DNA from 4 places in the Bradyrhizobium centrosematis genome. Region 1 is predicted to be linked to each of the others. Evidence: predicted binding sites of a transcription regulator. Region 1 holds the regulator's gene; each other region holds the start of a gene.
What was found. Region 1 encodes PhoB, which activates phosphate uptake and scavenging genes when phosphate is short. Its sites were predicted from a motif close to TGTCATNNANCTGTCAT; they were not measured.

Region 1 (5,621 bases):
CAGGCCACCGTCTTGCCCTCGATCGGGCCGCGATGCTCCTCATAGGTCATGAGGTCGGCCATCACCTGGCAGGGATGCGAGCGCCGCGTCAGGCCGTTGATGACGGGCACGGTGGCGTTGGCCGCAAGCTCCAGCAGGGCCTCGTGATTGAGGATGCGGATCATGATGGCATCGACGTAACGCGACAGCACGCGTGCGGTGTCGGCGATGGTCTCACCGCGGCCGAGCTGCATCTCGGCGCCGGTGAGCATGATGGGCTCGCCGCCGAGCTGGCGCATGGCGACGTCGAACGAGACCCGCGTGCGGGTGGAGGGCCGCTCAAAGATCATCGCCAGCGTCTTGCCTTCGAGCGGCCGCACCGGCTGATGCGCTTTCTGCTTCGCCTTCATTGCGGAGGAGGCCGCGAGCATGCGCTTGAGCTCCGACAGCGGCAGCTCGTTGATGTCGAGGAAGTGCTTCGGGGTCTTTGTGGGGGACTTGCTCATCAGCTTGCCGCCCGCTTGGTCTGGCTCGCCGACAATGCGGTGCAGGCACGCTCCAGCCGCCCGACGCTGTCCTCGATCTCGGCTTCGGTAACGATCAGCGGCGGCAGGAAGCGCACGACATTGTCGCCGGCCCCGACGGTCAGCAGTTTCTCGTCGCGCAAGGCGGCCACGAGATCGCCCGAGGGCACCACGGCCTTGATGCCGATCAGGAGGCCCTCGCCGCGCACTTCACTCACGATGTCGGGGTGACGGTCGATCACAGAGGCGAGCTTCTGCTTGAGCAGCAGCGACATCTTCTGCACGTGGTCGAAGAAGCCTGGCTTGAGCATGACATCGAGCACGGCGTTGGCCGCGGCGATCGCCAGCGGATTGCCGCCGAAGGTCGAGCCGTGCGAGCCAGGCCCCATGCCGGCCGCCGCATTCGCGGTCGCCAGCACCGCGCCGATCGGGAAGCCGGCGCCGAGCGCCTTCGCCAGCGACATCACGTCAGGCGTGACGCCGGTGCGCCGATGCGCGAACAGATCGCCGGCGCGGCCCATGCCGGTCTGCACCTCGTCGAATGCGAGCAGCAAGCCCTTCTCGTCGCAGAGCTGGCGCAGCGCCTTGAGGAAGCCGGGAGGTGCCGAGCGGACGCCGCCCTCGCCCTGGATCGGCTCGATCAGGATGCCGGCGGTGTGCGGACCGATCGCCTTCTTGACGGCTTCGAGGTCGCCGTGCGGCACCTGGTCGAAGCCATCCATCGGCGGGCCGAACCCTTCGAGATATTTGGCGGAGCCTGTCGCGGCCAGCGTCGCCAACGTGCGGCCGTGAAAGGCGCCTTCGAAGGTGATGATGCGGTAGCGCTCCGGATGGCCCTTGGAGAAGTGATGATGGCGAACCAGCTTGATCACGCCCTCCAGTGCCTCGGCGCCGGAATTGCAGAAGAACACGAAGTCCGCAAAGCTCTCGCTGCACAGGCGCGCGGCGAGCTTCTCGCCGTCCGGGCTCTGGAACAGGTTCGACATGTGCCACAGCTTGGTCGCCTGCTCCTGCAACGCCTTGATCAGATGCGGATGGCAATGGCCGAGCGCGTTCACCGCGACGCCCGAGGTGAAATCGAGATAGCGATCGCCGTTGGTCGCGATCAGCCAGCAGCCTTCGCCGCGTTCGAAACCGAGGTTGGCCCTGGCGAAAACGGGGAGCAAATGCGGCGCTGCGCTGTTAGTCATGACGGTCACTTGATGTTGCGGACGGTGTGAGGCGTGCATTGCGCAACGCACCATTGACCGGCCCGGAAAACGAAACGTGCCGCCTTTTAAGGGCGGCACGCGGCACTATCTTATGCTTGGTGAACCCGGTGTCAATGCCACCTGGAAAGCCTCAGGAAAGGCTGATTCCGTAGTCTTGCGGTGGCGATTTTGCGGGTTTTTCACCACGGAACATGTGGAAGCGAGTCGGCGGACTCTTGCGCGTGAGTCACGCCATATTGTAGCGTTTGAACTGTCAGATACGACATCTCGTGCAGCGGTTCTGATCCCAAGAGTCCTCATGTACCGGCGTAAACGTTCGGGCGTCAGTCACGCGCCCGGCGAGCCTTAAGGGATTCTGACGGCACGGGTTTTTCGAGGCTTAGGCATTCGCCGCAAGGGCGCCAGGACGGCAGCCGCGCGGCGAGGGAAAGGGTGCAATGACGGTTTTGACCTGGTCCGATGATCGCGTCGAGCAGCTTAAGAAGCTCTGGGAGGCCGGGCTTTCGGCCAGCCAGATCGCAGCAGAGCTCGGCAATGTGACCCGCAACGCCGTGATCGGCAAAGTGCACAGGCTCGGTCTGTCCGGCCGCGCCAAGAGCCCGTCATCGGCCGCGCCCCGGCCGCGCAAGGCGCGTCCCGCACAGCACATGATGCGGGTGACGCGCCCCATCGCGCGCGGCAACACTGCGCTGGCGCAAGCCTTCGAGGTCGAGGTCGAGGCCGAACCCGTTACCTACGACAACGTGGTGCCGATGAGCCAGCGACTGTCGCTGCTCGAATTGAACGAGGCGACCTGCCACTGGCCGGTCGGCGATCCCTCGAGCCCGGATTTCTTCTTCTGCGGCGGCAAGGCGCTGTCCGGCCTGCCCTACTGCGCTCAGCACTCGCGCGTGGCCTATCAGCCCGCGGCGGATCGCCGGCGCGCACCGGCGAAGCCGGGCCCGCGGTGAGCTTGTTCTGAGATCAAGAAGCAGCCGTCCACGGTGACGGTTGAACAATCCGATGTCGTCCCGGACAAGCGCGCCACAAGCGCGCGCAGATCCGGGACCCATAGCCACCGCAGGATGTGGTGACGGGGACTCGGAGTTACCTATTTCGCAAAACAACCACGCCCTGTGGTTATGGTCCCGGATCTGCGCTGACGCTTGTCCGGGACGACACCAATATCGCGGCGGCTCTCTAAATTAGCTTACGTCTGCTCGGCCTTCGCGAAGCGATCGTCGAGTGCGTAGCCGGCACCGCGGACGGTGCGGATCGGGTCCTGCTCGCGGCCGAGATTGAGCAGCTTGCGCAGGCGGCCGATATGGACATCCACAGTACGCTCGTCGATGTAGATGTCGCGGCCCCAGACGCTGTCGAGCAGCTGCTCACGCGAGAACACGCGGCCGGGGTGCTCCAGGAAGAACTCCAGCAGGCGATATTCGGTCGGGCCGAGATCGATCGGCCGCCCCGAACGCGCCACGCGGCGCTTGTCGCGGTCGAGCTCGATGTCGCCATAGGCGAGCACGGTGGCGAGCCGCTCCGGGCTGGCACGTCGCAGAAGACCCTTCACGCGCGCCAGCAGCTCCGGCACCGAGAACGGCTTGACGATGTAATCGTCGGCGCCGGTCGCAAGCCCGCGCACCCGCTCGCTCTCCTCGCCGCGCGCCGTGAGCATGATGATCGGCAGCTGCTTGGTCTCGGGACGGGTGCGCAGGCGGCGGCACAGCTCGATGCCGGACAGGCCCGGCAGCATCCAGTCGAGCACGATCAGGTCGGGAATGTGCTCCTTGAGGCGGGTGTCGGCATCGTCGCCGCGCATCACCGTCTCGACGTCATAGCCGTCGCCTTCGAGGTTGTAACGCAGAAGCTCGGTGAGAGCTTCCTCGTCCTCAACCACCATAATGCGTGCGCCCATGGTGTCGTCGCTCCTTCAAGTCTTCAGGTATTCGGAATCGTCGTGGCGAACGTGGTCATGTCGCCCTTCGGCCGCTTGTCGGTGATCGCCTGGCCCTCGATCATGTAGAACACGGTCTCGGCGATGTTGGTGGCGTGGTCTCCGATCCGCTCGATGTTCTTGGCGCAGAACATCAGATGGATGCAGAACGAAATGTTGCGCGGATCCTCCATCATGTAGGTGAGGAGCTCGCGGAACAGCGAGGTGCAGATCGCGTCGACTTCCTCGTCGCCCTTCCAGACCGCCATCGCCGCCGGCAGATCGTGCGCGGCATAGGCGTCCAGCACGCTCTTGACCTGCTGCTGCACGAGGTCGGTCATGTGCTCCAGGCCGCGGAACAGTTTGAGCGGATGGAAATCGGTCTCCAGCGCCGCGACGCGCTTGCCCATGTTCTTGGCGAGGTCGCCGATCCGCTCGAGGTCGGTCGCAACGCGCATGGCGCCGACGATCTCGCGCAGATCCACCGCCATCGGCTGGCGCCGGGCGATGGTGAGCACCGCGCGCTCCTCGATGCGCTTCTGCAGCGCGTCGAGATCGGCGTCGGTGGTGACGACGCGCTGGCCGAGCGCGATGTCGCGGCGGATCAGCGCGTCGACGGACTCGACGATCATGCGCTCGGCGATTCCGCCCATCTCGGCGACCAGGCGGGTGAGCTCCTGGAGGTCGGTGTCGAAAGCCTTTGCGGTATGTTCAGAACCCATGTCCCGTCTCCTCAGCCGAACCGGCCGGTGATGTAATCCTGCGTGCGCCGGTCGCTCGGCGACGTGAAGATCTTGCTGGTGTCGTCGAACTCGATCAGTTCGCCAAGATACATGAAGGCCGTCTTGTCCGACACGCGCGCCGCCTGCTGCATGTTGTGGGTGACGATCGCGATCGTGTAGTTCTCGGACAGTTCCTGGATCAGCTCCTCGACCTTGGCGGTCGAGATCGGGTCGAGCGCCGAGCAGGGTTCGTCGAACAGGATCACCTCGGGCCGCACCGCGACGGTGCGGGCGATGCAGAGGCGCTGCTGCTGGCCGCCGGAGAGCGACAGGCCCGAGGCGTTGAGCTTGTCCTTGACCTCGTTCCACAGCGCGCCGCCGCGCAGCGCCTTCTCGACGCGATCGTCCATCTCGGACTTCGAGATCTTCTCATAGAGGCGGATGCCGAAGGCGATGTTCTCGTAGATCGTCATCGGGAACGGCGTCGGCTTCTGGAACACCATGCCGACCCGGGCGCGCAGCAGGTTCAGGTCCAGCTTGGGGTCGAGGATGTTGGTCTGGTCCAGCATGAGCTGACCGGTGGCGCGCTGCCCCGGATAGAGGTCGTACATCCGGTTGAAGATGCGCAGCAGGGTCGACTTGCCGCAGCCCGACGGGCCGATGAACGCGGTGACGCGGTTGGTGCCGAGCGTCAGGTTGATGTTCTTCAGCGCGTGGTGCTCGCCGTAATAGAAGTTGAGGTTGCGCACCGTCACCTTGGCGGGCGCTTCCGGCAACGGCTGCTGCGAGGCCAGATGGGCGTTTGAACTCACGGATACGGACAGGTCGGTCATTTTGCAGTCCTCTCGGCGCCGAGGATGCGCGCGCCAATGTTCAGGGCAAGCACGGTGATCGTGATCAGCAGCGCGCCGCTCCAGGCGAGTTGCTTCCAATAGGCGTAGGGGCTCTGCACGAAATTGTTGATGGTAACCGGCAGGTTCGCCATCGTCTTGTTCAGGCTGAGGCTGAAGAACTGGTTCGACAGCGCGGTGAAAAGCAGCGGCGCGGTTTCGCCGGCGACACGGGCGGTGGCGAGCAGCACGCCGGTGATGAGGCCGGAGCGCGCGGCGCGGTAGGCGATCCGCTTGATCACCAGCGAGCGCGGCAGACCGAGCGCGCTTGCCGCCTCCCGCAGCGCATTCGGCACCAGCAGCAGCATGTCCTCGGTCGTGCGCAGCACAACCGGGATGACGATGACGGCGAGCGCCAGCGCACCTGCGATGGCCGAGAA
Region 2 (5,621 bases), 2.8 Mb from region 1:
CTCGTGGACGTCCGCGAACACGGCGATGCCAACCCTGACCTACGACGGCTCGGGCAAGGTTTCCAATGTCTGGCAGTACAATCCGGGCAATCCCGGCGACATCGTCGTGCTCCGCGTGATGTACGAGTGGCCGGTCGTGCTCGGACCGCTCGGCTTCAACCTGTCGAACCTCAGCAATGGCAACCGGCTGATCATGTCGTCCGCCGCGTTCCAGAACGAGCCAGGAGCTTCCTTATGATCTCCGCCCTGTCATCTCGCGCCCGGCACTTGGTGACCGATGTCCGCGCCGTTGCAGCGACGGAGTTCGCCATCGTGACGCCGTTCATGCTGTTGCTCTATGTCGGCGGCGTCGAGCTCGGAACCGCGCTCTCCATGAACGTCAAGGTCAGCGCGACCGCGCACAGTGTCGCCGACATGATCACGCAGAATACGGCCGTCACTTCGACTCAAATGACCGGCATCCTTGCGGCCGCGACCGCCATCATGGCGCCATATCCCATCACGAGTGGCAGCACCTCCTTGATGACGATCACGGTCTCGGAAGTCTCGACCGACAGCAACGGCAATGCGAAGGTGCAATGGAGCACGTCGACCAAGGCGGGAGCGGAGAGAACGCCGGGGACCGCCATGACGTTGTCGTCCTTTACCGCGCCGGGTGGGACCAGCAACGCCAACATCTCCCTGATCCTGAGCGAGGTGTCCTACGACTACACGCCGAACCTCGGCTTCACTATCGCGGGCACCGTCAAGCTGTCCGACAGCTATTATCTGTTCCCGCGCTGCTCAACCAATGGCCCGGCCACGTTGACCCCTCCTTATTACGACGTGAAATATCCGGCGACGAGCACCTGCACCTGCGTCCAGCATCTGCAGCAGAAGACCTGTTAGCCTCGCGACAGGCGAGGTTGATTGATCGGGATGGTGCCGAAACGGCACCTCCGGCGTTCCGCGCGAAATTCATCTTTTCTAGCATGGCTGTTGGCCCGCGGGTGGCTCGTCCCCGGCCGTCTCGGCTCGCCTGGCCGGCGGGGCTGGTCTACCGCGACCCGCATTGCTTTGCGACATCGAAGCAGGCATTGATTGCGACAGCCTCGTCCGTTTCTTGTGCATCGGCGGCGGGGGCGCTGCTGCGGGTGACACTGCAACGACGCCCGGATGCGCTCGACCTGTTCGCCCCGAGGGATGTTTCGCGATGGTCCCTGCCGAGGACACGAGGAAAACGATGCCGAGCAACTTCGATTCACCGCATCCGAGGATCCCAGGCCATGACCCAGGCACTTGCCATCAGCCGCTTCCCTGTTCCTGATCTCGCGAATATGCCCGACGACATCAGGGCCCGTATCCTGGCCGTCCAGGAGAAGTCCGGCTTCATTCCGAACGTGTTTCTCGTGCTCGCGCACCGGCCGGACGAGTTTCGTGCATTCTTTGCCTATCACGACGCGCTCATGGACAAGCCCGGCAACCTCACCAAGGCCGAGCGGGAGATGATCGTGGTGGCGACCAGCAACCTCAATCAATGCCAGTACTGCGTCATCGCGCATGGCGCGATCCTGCGCATCCGCGCCAAGGATCCGCTGATTGCCGATCAGGTCGCGGTCAACTACCGCAAGGCCGACATCACTGATCGGCAGAAGGCGATGCTCGATTTCGCCGTACGCGTCTCGATGGAGGCCTACGAGGTTTCCGAATCCGATTTCGCCACGCTGAAATCGCACGGCTTCACGGAAGAGGACATCTGGGACATTGCCGCGATCACGGCCTTCTTCGGCCTGTCCAACCGGATTGCCAACGTCACCAGCATGCGTCCGAACGCGGAGTTCTACAGCATGGGACGCGGCTGACGGGGACGGACCTTTTCGGCAACACGCCCGTCGGTGCGGCGTCCCGTCGTTGACGCGGCGGCGAATTCGCGAGGAGCTGCGCAAGGAGTCTGGATTGTTTCGCTTCGCTCCTCGTGATGACGATGGCGACGCGCTCAGGCACTCTCGGTTTCCCGGTGCACGTCGTGCACCACCAGTCCCATGCCTTCGTCCGGCATCTTGATCCAGTCGCGGCGCTTCAATGTGCGCTTGGTATCCTCATAGCCGCTGGTCCAGTGCTCGCGCATCGAGGTGCCCGAGAATTCGTGGTCCTTGGCGTCGCCTTCATAGGCCTTCTGCTGGTAGATCAGATGCAGGATCGCGATCTCCGGCATGTTGCACAGGTTCGCCTTCAGCTTGCGCTCCTCGTCGGAGAGCTGCTCCTCCGGCAGCTTGGCGAGGGCCTTGTAGAGCAGGACCTTGAGATTGTGCGTCCTGCGATAGACGTCGGTGTTGTGGCGCGTACGCGAGGAATACATGATGTCCTTGTGGCGGGCCATGACGTCCTGGATCGAGCGCGGCAGCACGCCGCGTGCGCTGAAGAGGTCGACCTGGAACACCAGCGAGTTGAGCGCGTCCTCCTGGTCGAGCAGATGCTGCAGCGGGGTGTTGGAGACGATGCCGCCGTCCCAGAAATGGTCGGTGCCGATCCGCACCATCGGCAGTGCCGGAGGGAGGGCGCCGGAGGCCATGATGTGCTCCGGCTCGATCTCGTCATGGGCATTGTCGAAATAGATGAAATTGCCGGAGAGCACGTTGACTGCGCCGACCGCGAAGCGGACTTTCTTCTCGTTGATGAGGTCGAAGTCGACGAGCTCGAGCAGGCTCTCCTTCAGCGGCATCGTGTCGTAATAGCTGGTCGCGGTCTTCGCGCCGACCGGGCTGAACCAGGGATTGACCTGATGGGGGGTGAAGAAGCCGGGCTGTCCCATCGTCGAGGTCATCCATGCACTACAGAGATTGCGCCACTGGCGGAAGATGTCGCCATCGGGCGTGTAGTGCCAGATCTTGCGGTTGGTGATGCGCTCCCAGAAGATCTGCAGCGCCTCCAGTCGCTTCTCCGGCTTGTTGCCGGCGATGATGGCAGAATTGATTGCACCGATCGAAACGCCGCAGACCCAGTCGGGTTCGATGCCGGCCTCGTGCAGCGCCTGATAGACGCCGGCCTGGTAGGCGCCGAGCGCGCCGCCGCCCTGCAGCACCAGCGCGACGCGATCGCAGCGCTCGGGCCGCCAGCTCCGCGCGGGCGGCTGATGCGTCGGATAGGTCGGGTGCGATGTGCGGGCGTCCATGGCGTGCCTCCCTGCGTATCGCCAAACGATTGCGTTGCGTGGTGACGGCGTGATGACAAGCGCGGCACGGATGCCTCGCTTCGATGCTTGATGGCCGCCGCGTGAATGGCGGGGGTCGTGAGGTTGACGGAAATCCTTCACATCGCAGTCAATGACGACGGCTAGCAATTTGCATCAAGCAAGATGTTTCCCGGGCGGACATCTCAGACATCACACAGGAGAGGCGCGATGCGAAGCGAAGACGTGCTGAGACTTCCGTCCATGCCGGCCGCGGGGCCGAGCTACCCGGCCGGACCTTATCGCTTCGTCAACCGCGAATTCCTCGTCATCACCTACGAGACCGATCCGGAGCTGATCCGCGCCGGCCTGCCTGAGCCGCTGGAGCCGGTCGACCAGCCGATCGTGCACTACGAATGGATCAAGATGCCGGATTCTTCGGGCTTCGGCAGCTACACGGAGTCCGGCCTCGTCATCCCGGCGCGCCTCAACGGCGAGGAGGTCAACTTCGTCTCGCAAATGTATCTGGACGATGATCCGCCGATCGCTGCCGGCCGCGAGATCTGGGGCTTTCCCAAGAAATACGCCCATCCCAAGCTCGAGATCGTCAAGGACACCCTGACGGGCACGCTGGAATATGCCGGCCAGCTCGTCGCCATGGGCACGATGGGCTACAAGCACGAGAGCATGGCCGGCAACGGCGATCTCACCCGTGCCACGCTGTCGAAGACGCAAGTCAATCTGAAGATGATCCCGGGCGTGGATGGCCGTCTCGAAGTCTGCCAGCTCATCGCGATCAACCTCACCGATATCGTGCCGAAGGGGTCCTGGATGGGGCCGGGCCGGCTGCATCTGGTGCCGCATGTCAACGCGCCGGTCGCCGATTTCCCGGTCCGTCGCTGTATCGGCGCGCATCACTACATCGCCGACCTGACGCTGCCGTTTGGCCGCGTCGTGCACGACTACATCAGGCAGGCTGAAGCGGAGGCGACGGGGTTGGCGGCAGAATAGGGGCCATCATCAAATTGTAACAAAGCCGTAATTGAGTACCCCGCGCGGTCCGGAAGATGTCGTCAGCCATCTTACGGAATGCGGCGGCTGTTGACGGTTGGGATTTGGACCATGGTGGAGCCGGCAAAGCTTGTCAGCGCGGGATCGGACAGCGAACCCGCGATCGCCGGCCTGGTCTGGGCCTTTCGTCTGCACAGCGACGGCAGCGCCGAGGCGCTGCCGGTCGACCAGCCGATCGCGTTCGGCCATGACGGCCGGCTCTGGCTGCATTTCAACCTGACCGATGCGCGCGCACGGCCGTGGATTGCCTCTTCGCAGCTGCCGCCGCTGGCGCGCGAGCTGTTGCTGTCGAACGACACGTTCCAGCAGCTTCACGTCATCGATCAATGCGTCTATGGCGTGTTCTCCGATCTCGTGCGCGAGATCGACTCCGTGACGGAGGAGACCGCGTTCCTGCGCTTCGCCATGACCGAGCGCCTTCTCGTCAGCGGCCGCCATCAGGCGTTGTGCTCGGCGGACGCAACGCGGCGCGTGCTCGAAGGCGGCTACCGCGTCGACAATGTCGCGCATCTGCTCGAGAAGATCGTCGACGAGGTCGCCGACACGCTGGATCGGATGGCCGACAAATTGGGTCAGGAGATCGACGACATCGAGGAGCGCATCCTCGCCAATGACTCAAGACCGGAGATGCGCCGCAATCTCGGCCGCCTGCGCCGGACCTGCGTGAGATTGCACCGGCAACTCACCGGCCTGCGCGTGCTGTTCCACCGGCTCGACCAGAAGAACACCGATCGCCTGTCCCCCGCCTTGCGGATCCAGGCCGGCAAGCTCGCGCAACGGCTCGACGGCCTCGATCACGACATCGTCGAGCTCAGGGAGCGCAGTCGCCTGCTCGAGGAAGAGCTGCGCTTCAAGAACGAGGAGGAGAGCAACCGCCATCTCCACACGCTCTCGATCGTGACCTCGCTGTTGCTGCCGCCGACGCTGATCACCGGCATCTTCGGCATGAACACCAAGGGCCTGCCGCTCACCGACGTCGAGAGCGGCTTCCTCTGGGCGGCGGTGCTGATGGCCTCCTCGGTTGCTGCGGCCTATTTCTTCATGCGGCGTACGGGTATCTTCAAGTAGCGTATGCCAGCCGGAATCAAGCGTGATCGGAACTGCCCATAGCTCCTTGCGGCGAGGTGCGGCTGCGATTGCGCTCGCCTGCACGGCGACGAGCGCGCTCGCCGGTGCCAAGGACGAAAGCGCGGCCGAATGGCTGTTTCCGAAATGGTTCAACGCCTGGCATGACGGTCTTGCGGGCAGGGGCCTGAATTTCGGCGCCACCTATATCGCGGACAACATCGCCAATACCTCCGGCGGCGTGAAGCGCGGTGCCATCCATTTCGGCCGCCTCGATCTGTCGGTCGATGCCGATCTCGACAAGCTGGTCGGCTGGACCGGCGGGCGCTTCTACGCC
Region 3 (5,621 bases), 3.0 Mb from region 1:
CCTCCTCCTCGAGCGCGGCCTTGACCTGGCGCAGCTCGAACGGCGAGGGGATCGTCAGGATCTTCGGCAGCAGCGGCCAGAGCGCGCCGGCCGTGACCACGGATGCCACCGCGGTCGCCGCCTTGACGATGCCCTCGATGCCGTAGATCGGGACCCAGAGCGTGTAGATCGAGAGCACATGGGTGAGGCCGCACGCCATGATGAAGATCGCGAAGGCCCAGTAGACCCAGCCGAATTTGAGGTCGCGCCGCTTGGTGACCAGAATCGCAAGCGCAAAGGGGATCGAGAAATAAGCGGCCGCGATGCAGGCATCGGCCACGACGTGAAGCCAGATCAGCTCAGGTTCCCAGAGCAGGCAGATGCCGTGCGGTGAAAGCATGGACGAGTCGAGGAGACGTTCAAAAAAGGCCCACATCGTTCCACCCCCCAAGATTCCGTTGCAGGCGGCTCGCGGGCCGGGCGGCCCGGACGTCGGTATCGCCAGACAGCTCCACCACCTGAACGCGTCGCGCATCGGCGAAGCAGTTCGAGACTATACCAAGGGCCCGGTGCAGTTGCATTTTCAAGCCCGCACAATTGCGGTGGCGGGGCTCGGCCGTGATTCGCAGTGCGCGCACCGATCGCGAATCATGGCGGGCCGCCGGCCCGGCGCGCTTGCCGGTGCTCCACGGGCGCGCTAGGACAGGCCATGGTGGTACCTGTGTCCTGCAAATCTGTCCGGCGATGACGACCCCGGTCGCACTCACCATCGCCGGCTCCGACTCAAGCGGCGGGGCCGGCATCCAGGCCGACCTGAAGACGTTCGCGGCGCTTGGCGTCTACGGCGCCTCCGTCATCACGGCCTTGACGGCGCAGAACACGCGCGGCGTCACCGGCATCCACGCCGTGCCGGCGGAATTCGTCACCGCGCAGATCGACGCCGTGTTTTCCGATTTGAATATTGGCGCGGTGAAGATCGGCATGGTCGCCCAGGCCGCCAGCATCGATGCGATCGCAGCCGCGCTGTCGCGCTGGTCGCCGGGGCATGTCGTGCTCGATCCCGTGATGGTCGCGACCTCAGGCGATCGCCTGCTCGCATCCGAGGCCGTCGATGCCCTGCGCACCAGGCTGATGCCGCTGGCCTCGGTGATCACGCCGAACCTGCCGGAGGCTGCGGCGCTGCTCGACGAGCCGGTCGCGGCGAGCGAGGCGGAGATCGAACGCCAGGGGCGCCGCCTGCTGGCGCTGGGCTGCCGCGCGGTCCTGATCAAGGGCGGGCACGGCGAGGGTGCCGAGAGCACCGATTATCTCGTCGATGCCGAGCACACGCTCGCGCTGTCAGCGCCCCGCATCGCCACCCGCAACACCCACGGCACCGGCTGCTCGCTATCCTCGGCGGTCGCGGCGGGGCTGGCCAAGGGCGAGGATCTGGCAAGCGCCGTGCGCAACGCCAAGGCCTGGATCAGCGCGGCGATCGCGGCCGCCGACCGCTTCAGCGTCGGCCATGGTCACGGCCCGATCCATCATCTCCACAGATTCTACTGACGCGGGGCCGGCGCCTGAGCGCGCGCCCCATCCTAACGAGACGACCGCGTCCAGCGGTCTCCTCAGAATGAGGCTCAGCAGCACTGTGCCCGTTGAAACAGGGGCGCACACTCGGTCCTCATCCTGAGGGCCCGCCAACAGCGGGCGTCTCGAAGGATGTGCCGCGGGGAGATTGCCTCAGACAAGAGCAGGGTCCCGGCGCCTCCTGCGGCGCCATGTCGCCTGATTGTCGCATGCGGCTGATATTCGCGGGGAGGGCGAGGCAAGGCGTGATTCGTATTTGAGGGTGCCTCCAGGGTTCAATCGGTCATCCCCCTGTCACGGGACATTGTTACAGGCTGGCGCATGGGAAGTTACGATGTGAGTGACGAGAGCCCGGAGCGGCGCTTTCGCACGTTGTTCATCTCCGACGTTCATCTCGGAGCCCGCGGTTCTCAAGCCGATCTTCTGCTCGACTTCCTGCGCTACCATGATGCCGACACCATCTATCTGGTCGGCGACATCGTCGATGGCTGGGCGCTGAAATCGAGCTGGCACTGGCCGCAATCCCACAACGATCTCGTGCAGAAGCTGCTGCGCAAGGCCCGCAAGGGTGCCAAGATCATCTACATCCCCGGCAATCACGACGAGTTCCTGCGCAACTATTACGGCACGCATTTCGGCGGCATCGACGTGGTCGAGAACACCGTCCACACCGGCGTCGACGGCAAGCGCTATCTCGTCATTCACGGCGACATCTTCGACCTCGTGGTGCAGAACGCGCGCTGGCTCGCCCATCTCGGCGACAAGGCCTACGACTTCGCCATCCAGATGAATCGCCTCGTCAACTTCTTCCGCCGTCTGTTCAAGGTGCCCTATTGGTCGCTGTCGCAATGGGCCAAGCAGAAGGTCAAGAACGCCGTCAACTATATCGGCGCGTTCGAGCAGGCGCTTGCCGCCGAGGCGCGGCGGCACGAAGCCGACGGCGTGATCTGCGGCCACATCCACTACGCCGTGATCCGCGACGAGAATGGCATTCGCTACATGAATTGCGGCGACTGGGTCGAGAGCTGCACCGCTCTCGTCGAGCACGAGGACGGCCATTTCGAGATCATCACCTGGGCGGATCATTTGCAGAAACCGGCCGCCGTCCCGCAGGTTGCAGCCAGAGCTGCATGACAGAGGCCGCCTGATGCGCATCCTGGTCGCGACCGACGCCTGGCACCCGCAAGTCAACGGTGTGGTTCGGACGCTGACCAAGCTGGCTGATGCCGCCAAAGGGCTCAGCTTTGAAGGTGTTGGCGTCGAGTTCACGTTCCTGACGCCGCAATCGTTCCGCACCTTCGCGATGCCGAGCTACCGCGACGTGCGGCTCGCCATGCCGCGCCCGGCGCGAATCGCGAGGCTGATCGAGGAGGCACGCCCCGACAGCATCCACATTGCGACGGAGGGGCCGATCGGGCTGATGGTCCGCCGCTATTGCCGCCAGCGCAGGCTGCCCTTCACGACCAGCTTCCACACCCGCTTCCCCGAATATGTCCGCGCCCGCGTGCCGGTCCCGGGCTCGCTGATCTGGCGGGCGCTGCGCCGCTTCCATACCGCAAGCCGCGCCGTGATGGCGGCAACGCCTGCGCTTGCCCGCGAGCTGACCGAACGCGGCTTCGATAACGTCGTGCTGTGGCCGCGCGGCGTCGACACCGGATTGTTCCACCCCCGCGCGGTCGATCTCTGCCTGCCGGCGCCGGTGTTCCTGTCAGTCGGCCGCGTCGCGGTGGAGAAGAATCTCGAAGCCTTCCTCGATCTCGATCTGCCCGGCACCAAGGTCGTCGTCGGCGACGGCCCCGCGCGGGCTTCGCTGGAGGAGGCCTATCCCGATGCGATCTTCCTCGGCGAGAAGCACGGCGAGGAATTGGCAGACATCTATGCCGCGGCCGATGTCTTCGTATTCCCCAGCAAGACCGATACCTTCGGCCTCGTTCTCCTGGAAGCGCTGGCGAGCGGCCTGCCGGTGGCGGCCTTCCCGGTGAAGGGACCCCGCGACGTGATCGGCGACGCGCCGGTCGGCGTGCTCGATCACGATCTGCGCAACGCCTGCTTCGCGGCGCTCGGGATCTCCCGGCAAGACTGTGTCACGTTCGCGGCCAACTACACCTGGGAGGCCTCGGCGAGGGTCTTTATCGACAGCATTTTGGCGGTCGGCGCGGTGCTGCCCGGCCGAAACCGCGCGGAACAGCCCCGCCGGGTCGCCTGACGGGGTAAATCCCTCGCGTGGAGGTGTCTTGCCCGGGCCTCCTCGGCCGCGATAACATTCCGCCATGACCGAACAGCTCCTCCCGATCGGCCCCGCCGACATCGATGCCGCAGCGCGCGTAATCGCGCCCTACGCCATCCGCACCCCGCTGTTGTCCTTTCCCGTGCTCAACGAGCGCGTCGGCGCAAAGGTGTTCTTGAAGCCGGAGATGCTCCAGCGCACCGGCTCCTTCAAGTTCCGCGGCGCCTTCAACAAGGTGTTCTCGATCCCGCAGGACAAGCGCGCTGGCGGCGTCGTCGCGTTCTCCTCCGGCAACCACGCCCAGGGCGTGGCGGCGGCGGCAAAGATCCTCGACATGCAGGCGACCATCGTGATGCCCGCGGATGCGCCGCTGTCGAAGCGCGAGCGCACCAAATCCTACGGCGCCGAGGTCGTACTCTATGATCGCGACAAGGACGACCGCGAGGCGATCTCGCGCGGCATCGCCGAGAAGCGCGGCGCGACGCTGGTCCGGCCTTACGACGATCCCTTCGTGATCGCAGGGCAGGGCACCGCCGGCCGCGAGATCGCGGAAGATATGGCAGGCCTCGGCCTCGCCCCCGATATCGTGGTGGCGCCCGCGTCCGGCGGCGGCCTGATCGCGGGCGTCGCGACCGCGGTGAAGGCGCGCTATCCGCGAGCCGAGATCGTCGTGGCCGAGCCCGAGGCGTTCGACGATCACGGCATCTCGCTGAGCGCAGGTCATCGCGAGCCGCATCCGCCGGCCGGCCGCACCATCTGCGATGCGCTGATGGCGCTGATCCCCGGCGAGATGACGTTTGCGATCAACAGCAAGCTCTTGGCGCGCGGCGTGACGGCATCGGATGCCGAGGTCGGCGCTGCGGTTGCCTTCGCCTATCGCGAGCTGAAGCTCGTGGTGGAGCCCGGCGGCGCGGTGGGTCTGGCTGCGCTACTTGCGGGCCGCCTTGATGTGGCCGGCAAGAACGTCGTCATCGTGCTCTCCGGCGGCAATGTCGATGCCGATCTGTTCGCAGAGCTGGTGGCTTAGTCGTCATTCCGGGGCTGCGCCTGGCGGCCCCCAAACTGACATGAAAGAAGGGGCAGAGCATCGCCGCTCTGCCCCTTCTCGTCTCTGCTGATCTTGTGGATCAAACTCGCCACTTGCTCGGTGCAACCTCTCCCGCTTGCTTGCGGGAGAGGTCGGCACGCAGTGCCGGGTGAGGGCTTTTTCCTCTTGGGGATTGTCCCGTTGTGGAGAGACCCTCTCCCCAACCCTCCCCCGCAGGCGGGGGAGGGAGCGCACCGTCTGCTCCGCGCGATCAGTGCATGAAGCCGCCGCGGCGATTGCCGCCATTGCTCATGCTCGGCGCCTGGTTCATTGATTGCCGGAAGTTGTTGTTGCTGTTGACCATGCGGTTCGGCATCGCATTGAACTGCGGCCTGTTGTTCTGGACATTGTTCTGGACCTGCACCTTGTTCACCGGGTTGTTGTTCAGCTTCACGATGCCGGTGTTGCCGTTGTTGACGCGGATCGGGTGGTCCTGCGTCTGAACCGGCTTCACCTCGACAGTCGAGCCGCCCTTGCCGACATTCACCGGCATGCTCACGATCTTGCCCGGCTTGCCGTTGGCATTACTGCCGTTCGGCACGGTGTTGGTTACAGGCAAGGTCACGATCTTGCCGGTTCCACCATTGCTGTTGGTCGTGTTGGTCGGCGCGGGCAGGTTGGCGATCTGGCCGCCATTGCCGAGCTTGCCGATGACATTGCCGTCGGCCGGCTTCTGCAGCACCGGAAGATTGCCGCCCATCTGCGAACCACCATTACCCTGCTGCATCAGCGGCATGTATTTGGGCTGGCCGAGGTTGC
Region 4 (5,621 bases), 380 kb from region 1:
GCATGGCATGCAAGAGGTCGGCGGTTCGATCCCGCCTGGCTCCACCAGCCTTCGCTCGCTTCGCGAGCTTCGGCTGGGCAAGCCCGGGAAGTCCCTCGTAGCGAAGTGAGCGAAGGCTGTCCCGCCATAGCCCGAAGGGCGACGGCGGACTGAGGCCGACATCCACATCGTCGCAGCAACGGTGGAAGCGACACCCTAAACGTGTTTCGAAGCTGCTATCCTACTCGCCGGGGAGGAAGCAGAATGAAATACGTCTATATCCTCGAAAGTCTCGATTCTCGGCACTTCTACGTCGGTATTACGGACGACTTGCGAGCCCGTTTGGTGAAGCACAACGCCGGCGAGGTACCGCACACTTCGAAATATGGGCCATGGCGAATTCGGACCTATTTCGCCTTTGATGACAACGCGCGCGCTGTCGCGTTCGAGCGATACCTGAAATCAGGTTCGGGGCGCGCTTTCGCGAAGAAGCACTTCTGATCGCATAAGCCCCCTACTCCCCCATCGCCGCATTCAGCCGATCCCTCAGCGCGACGATCTCGTCCTTCATCGCGACCAGCTCCGAGACCGAGCAGTCCGACGCCGCCAGGATCGACTGCGGCACGCTGCGCGCTTTCTCCTTCAGCGCCTGGCCCTGCGCCGTCAGGGCGATCAGGACCTGGCGCTCGTCCTCGCGCGAGCGGGTGCGCCTGACGAGATGGGCGGCCTCGAGGCGCTTGAGCAGGGGCGTCAACGTGCCGGAATCCAGGAACAGCTTCTCGCCGATGTCCTTGACCGGCAAATCGTCGCGCTCCCACAGCACCAACATGACCAGATATTGCGGATAGGTCAGGCCGAGCCGGTCCAGCAGCGGCTTGTAGACGCGGTTGAAGGCATGCGCGGCGGAATAGACCGCGAAGCAGATCTGGTTGTCGAGCCGCAGCGGCGCGTCCGCTGCCGATGATTTTCGGGGCATGGAGACTCCCTCGGAATTTGTCTCATTCTGGCGCCGCGCGCCGGCACATTCAATTGCGAACAATTAAATGTGAAACTCTGCAATTTGCATTGTGCACAATCTAATTGCCTGCAATAAAGATCGCACCCCATCGAACCCCTCAGGGAGACGACAATGTCCGTGAACGTCCTCTACAAGACCAGCGCCAAGGCCACCGGCGGCCGCGACGGCCATGCTGCAACCCTCGACGGCGCGCTCGACGTCAAGCTCACCACGCCGAAGGAGCTCGGCGGCGGCGGCGGCGCCGGCAACAATCCCGAGCAGCTGTTTGCGGCCGGTTATGCCGCCTGCTTCATCGGCGCCATGAAGTTCGTGGCCTCCCAGGGCGGCCCCAAGGTTCCCGCGGATGCCTCCGTCACCTCGACCGTCGGCATCGGCCCGCGCTCCGAAGGCGGCTTCGGCCTCGATATCGACCTCGCGGTCTCGCTGCCGGGCCTCGCCCGCGCCGACGCCGAGGCATTGGTCGCGAAGGCCCACCAGGTGTGCCCCTACTCCAACGCCACGCGCGGCAATGTCGACGTTCGCCTGACGGTCGTCTGATCGGAACTGCGGATTGGCTGGCCCGGGATCCGCCTCGGGCCGGCCGCTTCCGACCGAATTTGCCACCTCGCGGCATGGCCGCACGGCGGCGCATACGGCTCCACGCGAGGGCCCATTGCTGGCGCAAACAAACCTCGCTAGGCCTGTGATCAAATGACCGACACAGGGGAAGCGAAGGTATGAGTTCTGAAGCGGCCACAGGTGCCATGAGCGGACTGCGCGTCATCGATCTCACGCGCGTGCTCGGCGGTCCCTACTGCACCCAGATCCTCGCCGACCATGGCGCCGACGTCATCAAGGTCGAGCCGCCCGCGGGCGACGAGGTGCGCGAATGGGGCCCTCCCTTCCACGAGGAGGACGCGGCCTATTTCGTCGGCATCAACCGCAACAAGCGCTCGATCGGCCTCGACCTCGCCTCCGAAGGCGGCCGCGCCGTGCTGCTCAAGATGCTGGAAACGGCCGACGTCCTGATCGAGAATTTCAAGCCGGGCACGCTGCAGAAATGGGGCATCGGCAACGACGTGCTCAGCAAGAAATTCCCGCGCCTGGTGCACTGCCGGATCTGCGGCTTCGGCGCCGACGGGCCGCGCGGCGGCAATCCCGGCTATGACGCCATCATCCAGGCCATGACTGGCATGATCGCCGCGACCGGCTCGCCCGAGAGCGGGCCGATGCGGATCGGCGTGCCGCTGGTCGACATCACCACCGGCCTTTATGCGGCGATCGGAATCCTGATGGCGCTGTCGGAGCGGCAGCGCTCGGGCAAGGGCCAGTTCCTGGAGACCACGCTGTACGAGACCGGCCTTGCCATCATGCATCCGCACACCGCGAATTACTTCATGCATGGCAAGCCGCCCTCGCTCACCGGCAACGAGCATCCGAACCTCGTGCCTTACGCGATCTTCCCGACTAAGACCGACAACATCTTCATCGGCGTCGGCAATGACGGCACCTTCCGCAAGCTCGCCAAGGAGATCGGCAAGCCCGAGCTCGGCACCGATCCGCGCTTTGCCCGCAACAAGGACCGCATCGCCAATCGCGAGGCGCTGCGCGCCGAGCTCGCTGCCGTGTTCAGCCAGCACGAGGCCGAGCCGCTGTGCAATCGCCTGCTCGCCGCCGGCCTGCCCGCAGGGCCCGTGCAGAAGATCGACCAGGCGCTGACCAACGCGCACACGATCGCGCGCGGCGATATCATCGAGAAGGACTGGTACAAGGGCGTCGCCTCGCCGATCCGGCTCGATCGCAGCAAGCCGAGCCTGCGCCGGTTGCCGCCGAAATTCAGCCAGCACGCGGCCGAGGTGCTCGGCGAGTTCGGCTACACCAAGGCCGAGATCGACGCGATGGTCGAGAAGGGCACCGTCTGCGGCCCCGAGCGCAAGCGCTGAAATCGAGCGGCAGCGCAGGTGCGCTCCCTCCCCCGCTTGCGGCAGGGCTATCGCATATGGCTTTGTGGCGGGGCTCGAGCAAGCGCCTCTCCTTCGAGACGCCCGCTTCGCGGTCTCCTCAGGATGAGGCTCAACTGTATCGGTGTCCGTTGAAAGCGCTGCCGCGCACTCCGTCCTCATCCTGAGGGCCCGCCAACGGCGGGCGTCTCGAAGGATGCGCCACAGGCAACCCCACTCATATGCGATAGCCCTGCCCGCTTGCGGGGAGGGCTGGGGAGAGGTCTCGCCGCAACGGGACAATCCCCTAGAGGAGAAAGCCCTCACCCGACGCGCGGGAGGATGCTTCGCATCGCCCGGACGCGTCGACCTCTCCGCAAGCGGGACAGGTTTCTGAGGCCGCGGCTAAATACTTCACGTCGACCAATGCCGCACTGCGGCGCGGGCACGATAGTGCGGCGCGACCGGGGGAGGCTGCCCGCGGCGTCTTCGCCTATTTGACGGCTTCCCATTTGGCAGCGCTTGCTGCTTTCGTTTCTCCCGCTTACACAGTCATGTGAACGTCATATGGCGCTGCTAGCGCAAGCGCCTCTTTATTGACGGGCAAGGGAGGTTTTCTTGATGGCTCTTCGACATTTTGGCACCGCTGCTGCTGTTGCACTCGCGGTTGGTCTCGGCGCTTCGCCGGCGCTGGCCGTAACGGAAATCCAGTGGTGGCACGCGATGACCGGCGCCAACAACGACGTCATCGTCAAGCTCGCGAACGATTTCAACGCGTCGCAGACCGACTACAAGGTGATTCCGACCTACAAGGGCAACTACCCCGATACGATGAATGCCGGCATTGCCGCGTTCCGCGCCGGCAACGCCCCGCACATCATGCAGGTGTTCGAAGTCGGCACCGCGACCATGATGGCGGCGACCGGCGCCGTGAAGCCCGTCTACAAGCTGATGGCCGAGACCGGCGAGAAGTTCGATCCCAAGGCCTATCTGCCCGCGATCACCGGCTACTACTCGACCTCGAAGGGCGAGATGCTGTCGTTCCCGTTCAACTCGTCGTCGACCGTGATGTGGGTCAATCTCGACGAGCTGAAGAAGGCCAATGTCGAGATCCCCAAGACCTGGCCGGACGTGTTCGCCGCGGCCAAGAAGCTCCATGACAACGGTCATGCCACTTGCGGCTTCTCCAACTCGTGGATCACCTGGGTCAATCTCGAGCAGCTCTCGGCCTGGCACAACGTGCCGCTGTCGAGCAAGGCCAACGGCCTCGACGGCTTCGACACCGTGCTGGAATTCAACGGCCCGCTGCAGGTCAAGCATCTCGAGAAGCTGGTCGAGCTGCAGAAGGACAAGACCTACGACTATGCCGGCCGCACCAATACCGGCGAAGGCCGCTTCACCTCGGGTGAATGCCCCCTCTACCTGACCTCCTCGGCGTTCTTCGGTAACGTCAAGGCGCAGGCCAAGTTCAACTTCACCGCGGTGCCGATGCCCTATTATCCGGACGTCAAGGGCGCGCCGCAGAACTCGATCATCGGCGGCGCTTCGCTCTGGGTCATGGGCGGCAAGCCCGCCGACGATTACAAGGGCGTTGCAAAATTCCTGACCTTCCTCTCCGACACCGATCGTCAGGTCTACATCCACAAGGCCTCGGGCTATCTGCCGATCACCAAGGCGGCTTACGAGAAGGCCAAGGCCGAGGGCTTCTACAAGGACCAGCCCTATCTCGAGACCCCGTTGCTCGAGCTGACCAACAAGGAGCCGACCGAGAATTCGCGTGGTCTGCGCCTCGGCAACATGGTCCAGCTGCGTGACGTCTGGTCGGAAGAGATCGAGCAGGCGCTCGCCGGCAAGAAGACCGCCAAGCAGGCGCTGGATGCGGCCGTCGAGCGCGGCAACACCATGCTGCGGCAGTTCGAAAAGACCGCCGTGAAGTAAGACGATCAGCGGCAGGCCGTCAAAGCGGCCTGCCGCTCCGGGGCATCATGCAAAAGCAAGCCATTTTCCAATCCAAACTGTTGCCTTACGCGCTGGTTGCGCCGCAGCTCGCGGTCGTCCTGATTTTCTTCTACTGGCCGGCCCTGCAGGCCGTGATCCAGTCCTTCCTGCTGCAAGACGCCTTCGGCCTGTCGACCAGCTTCGTCTGGTTCGACAATTACGTGGAGCTGTTCAGGGATGCCGCTTACTTCGAAGCGATCCTGCGCACCTTCTTCTTCTCGTTCGCGATCGCCGTGTCGTCGCTGTCCTTTGCGCTGCTGCTCGCCGTGATGGCGGACAAGCCGCTGCGCGGCTCGATGCTCTACCGGACGCTTCTCATCTGGCCCTATGCGGTCGCTCCGCCCGTGGTCGGCGTGCTCTGGATCTTCATGCTCCATCCGTCCCTCGGGGTGCTCTCGCGCTATCTGCGCGGTCTGGGCGTCGACTGGAATCCGTTGCTCGACGGCAATCAGGCCGCAACGCTGATCATCATCGCCGCCGCCTGGAAGCAGATCTCCTACAATTTCCTTTTCTTCCTCGCGGGCCTGCAGAGCATCCCGAAAAGCGTGCTCGAAGCCGCCGCGATCGACGGCGCGCGCCCGGTGCGGCGGTTCTGGACCGTGACCTTCCCGCTGCTGTCGCCGACCATCTTCTTCCTCCTGGTCGTCAACATCGTCTACGCCTTCTTCGACACATTCGGCATCATCGACACCATGACCCGCGGCGGG

Region 2: P6U31_RS21885 (acetoacetate decarboxylase) is a predicted target of PhoB. The motif match lies at 3,193-3,209, and genes of this name have one in related genera.
Region 3: P6U31_RS13020 (UDP-2,3-diacylglucosamine diphosphatase) is a predicted target of PhoB. The motif match lies at 1,830-1,846, and genes of this name have one in related genera.
Region 4: ugpB (sn-glycerol-3-phosphate ABC transporter substrate-binding protein UgpB) is a predicted target of PhoB. The motif match lies at 3,467-3,483, and genes of this name have one in related genera.

What each region holds. Positions count from the first base shown of each region.
Region 1 is NZ_CP120703.1:7,324,279-7,329,899, forward strand. It holds gene argF (ornithine carbamoyltransferase) at 1-485, opposite strand, end outside; gene P6U31_RS34580 (aspartate aminotransferase family protein) at 485-1,693, opposite strand; gene P6U31_RS34585 (GcrA family cell cycle regulator) at 2,152-2,664, shown strand; gene phoB (phosphate regulon transcriptional regulator PhoB) at 2,904-3,611, opposite strand; gene phoU (phosphate signaling complex protein PhoU) at 3,635-4,351, opposite strand; gene pstB (phosphate ABC transporter ATP-binding protein PstB) at 4,363-5,184, opposite strand; gene pstA (phosphate ABC transporter permease PstA) at 5,181-5,621, opposite strand, start outside.
Region 2 is NZ_CP120703.1:4,531,086-4,536,706, reverse strand. It holds gene P6U31_RS21905 (TadE/TadG family type IV pilus assembly protein) at 1-238, shown strand, start outside; gene P6U31_RS21900 (TadE/TadG family type IV pilus assembly protein) at 235-888, shown strand; gene P6U31_RS21895 (peroxidase-related enzyme) at 1,266-1,841, shown strand; gene P6U31_RS21890 (patatin-like phospholipase family protein) at 1,976-3,151, opposite strand; gene P6U31_RS21885 (acetoacetate decarboxylase) at 3,380-4,159, shown strand; gene P6U31_RS21880 (transporter) at 4,271-5,287, shown strand; gene P6U31_RS21875 (carbohydrate porin) at 5,310-5,621, shown strand, end outside.
Region 3 is NZ_CP120703.1:2,719,827-2,725,447, forward strand. It holds gene P6U31_RS13010 (PAS domain S-box protein) at 1-379, opposite strand, end outside; gene thiD (bifunctional hydroxymethylpyrimidine kinase/phosphomethylpyrimidine kinase) at 724-1,524, shown strand; gene P6U31_RS13020 (UDP-2,3-diacylglucosamine diphosphatase) at 1,870-2,682, shown strand; gene P6U31_RS13025 (glycosyltransferase family 4 protein) at 2,696-3,754, shown strand; gene P6U31_RS13030 (threonine/serine dehydratase) at 3,819-4,802, shown strand; gene P6U31_RS13035 (caspase family protein) at 5,074-5,621, opposite strand, start outside.
Region 4 is NZ_CP120703.1:108,965-114,585, forward strand. It holds tRNA gene P6U31_RS00470 (tRNA-Ala) at 1-47, shown strand, start outside; gene P6U31_RS00475 (GIY-YIG nuclease family protein) at 244-480, shown strand; gene P6U31_RS00480 (MarR family winged helix-turn-helix transcriptional regulator) at 494-955, opposite strand; gene P6U31_RS00485 (organic hydroperoxide resistance protein) at 1,109-1,534, shown strand; gene P6U31_RS00490 (CaiB/BaiF CoA transferase family protein) at 1,714-2,919, shown strand; gene ugpB (sn-glycerol-3-phosphate ABC transporter substrate-binding protein UgpB) at 3,538-4,854, shown strand; gene ugpA (sn-glycerol-3-phosphate ABC transporter permease UgpA) at 4,902-5,621, shown strand, end outside.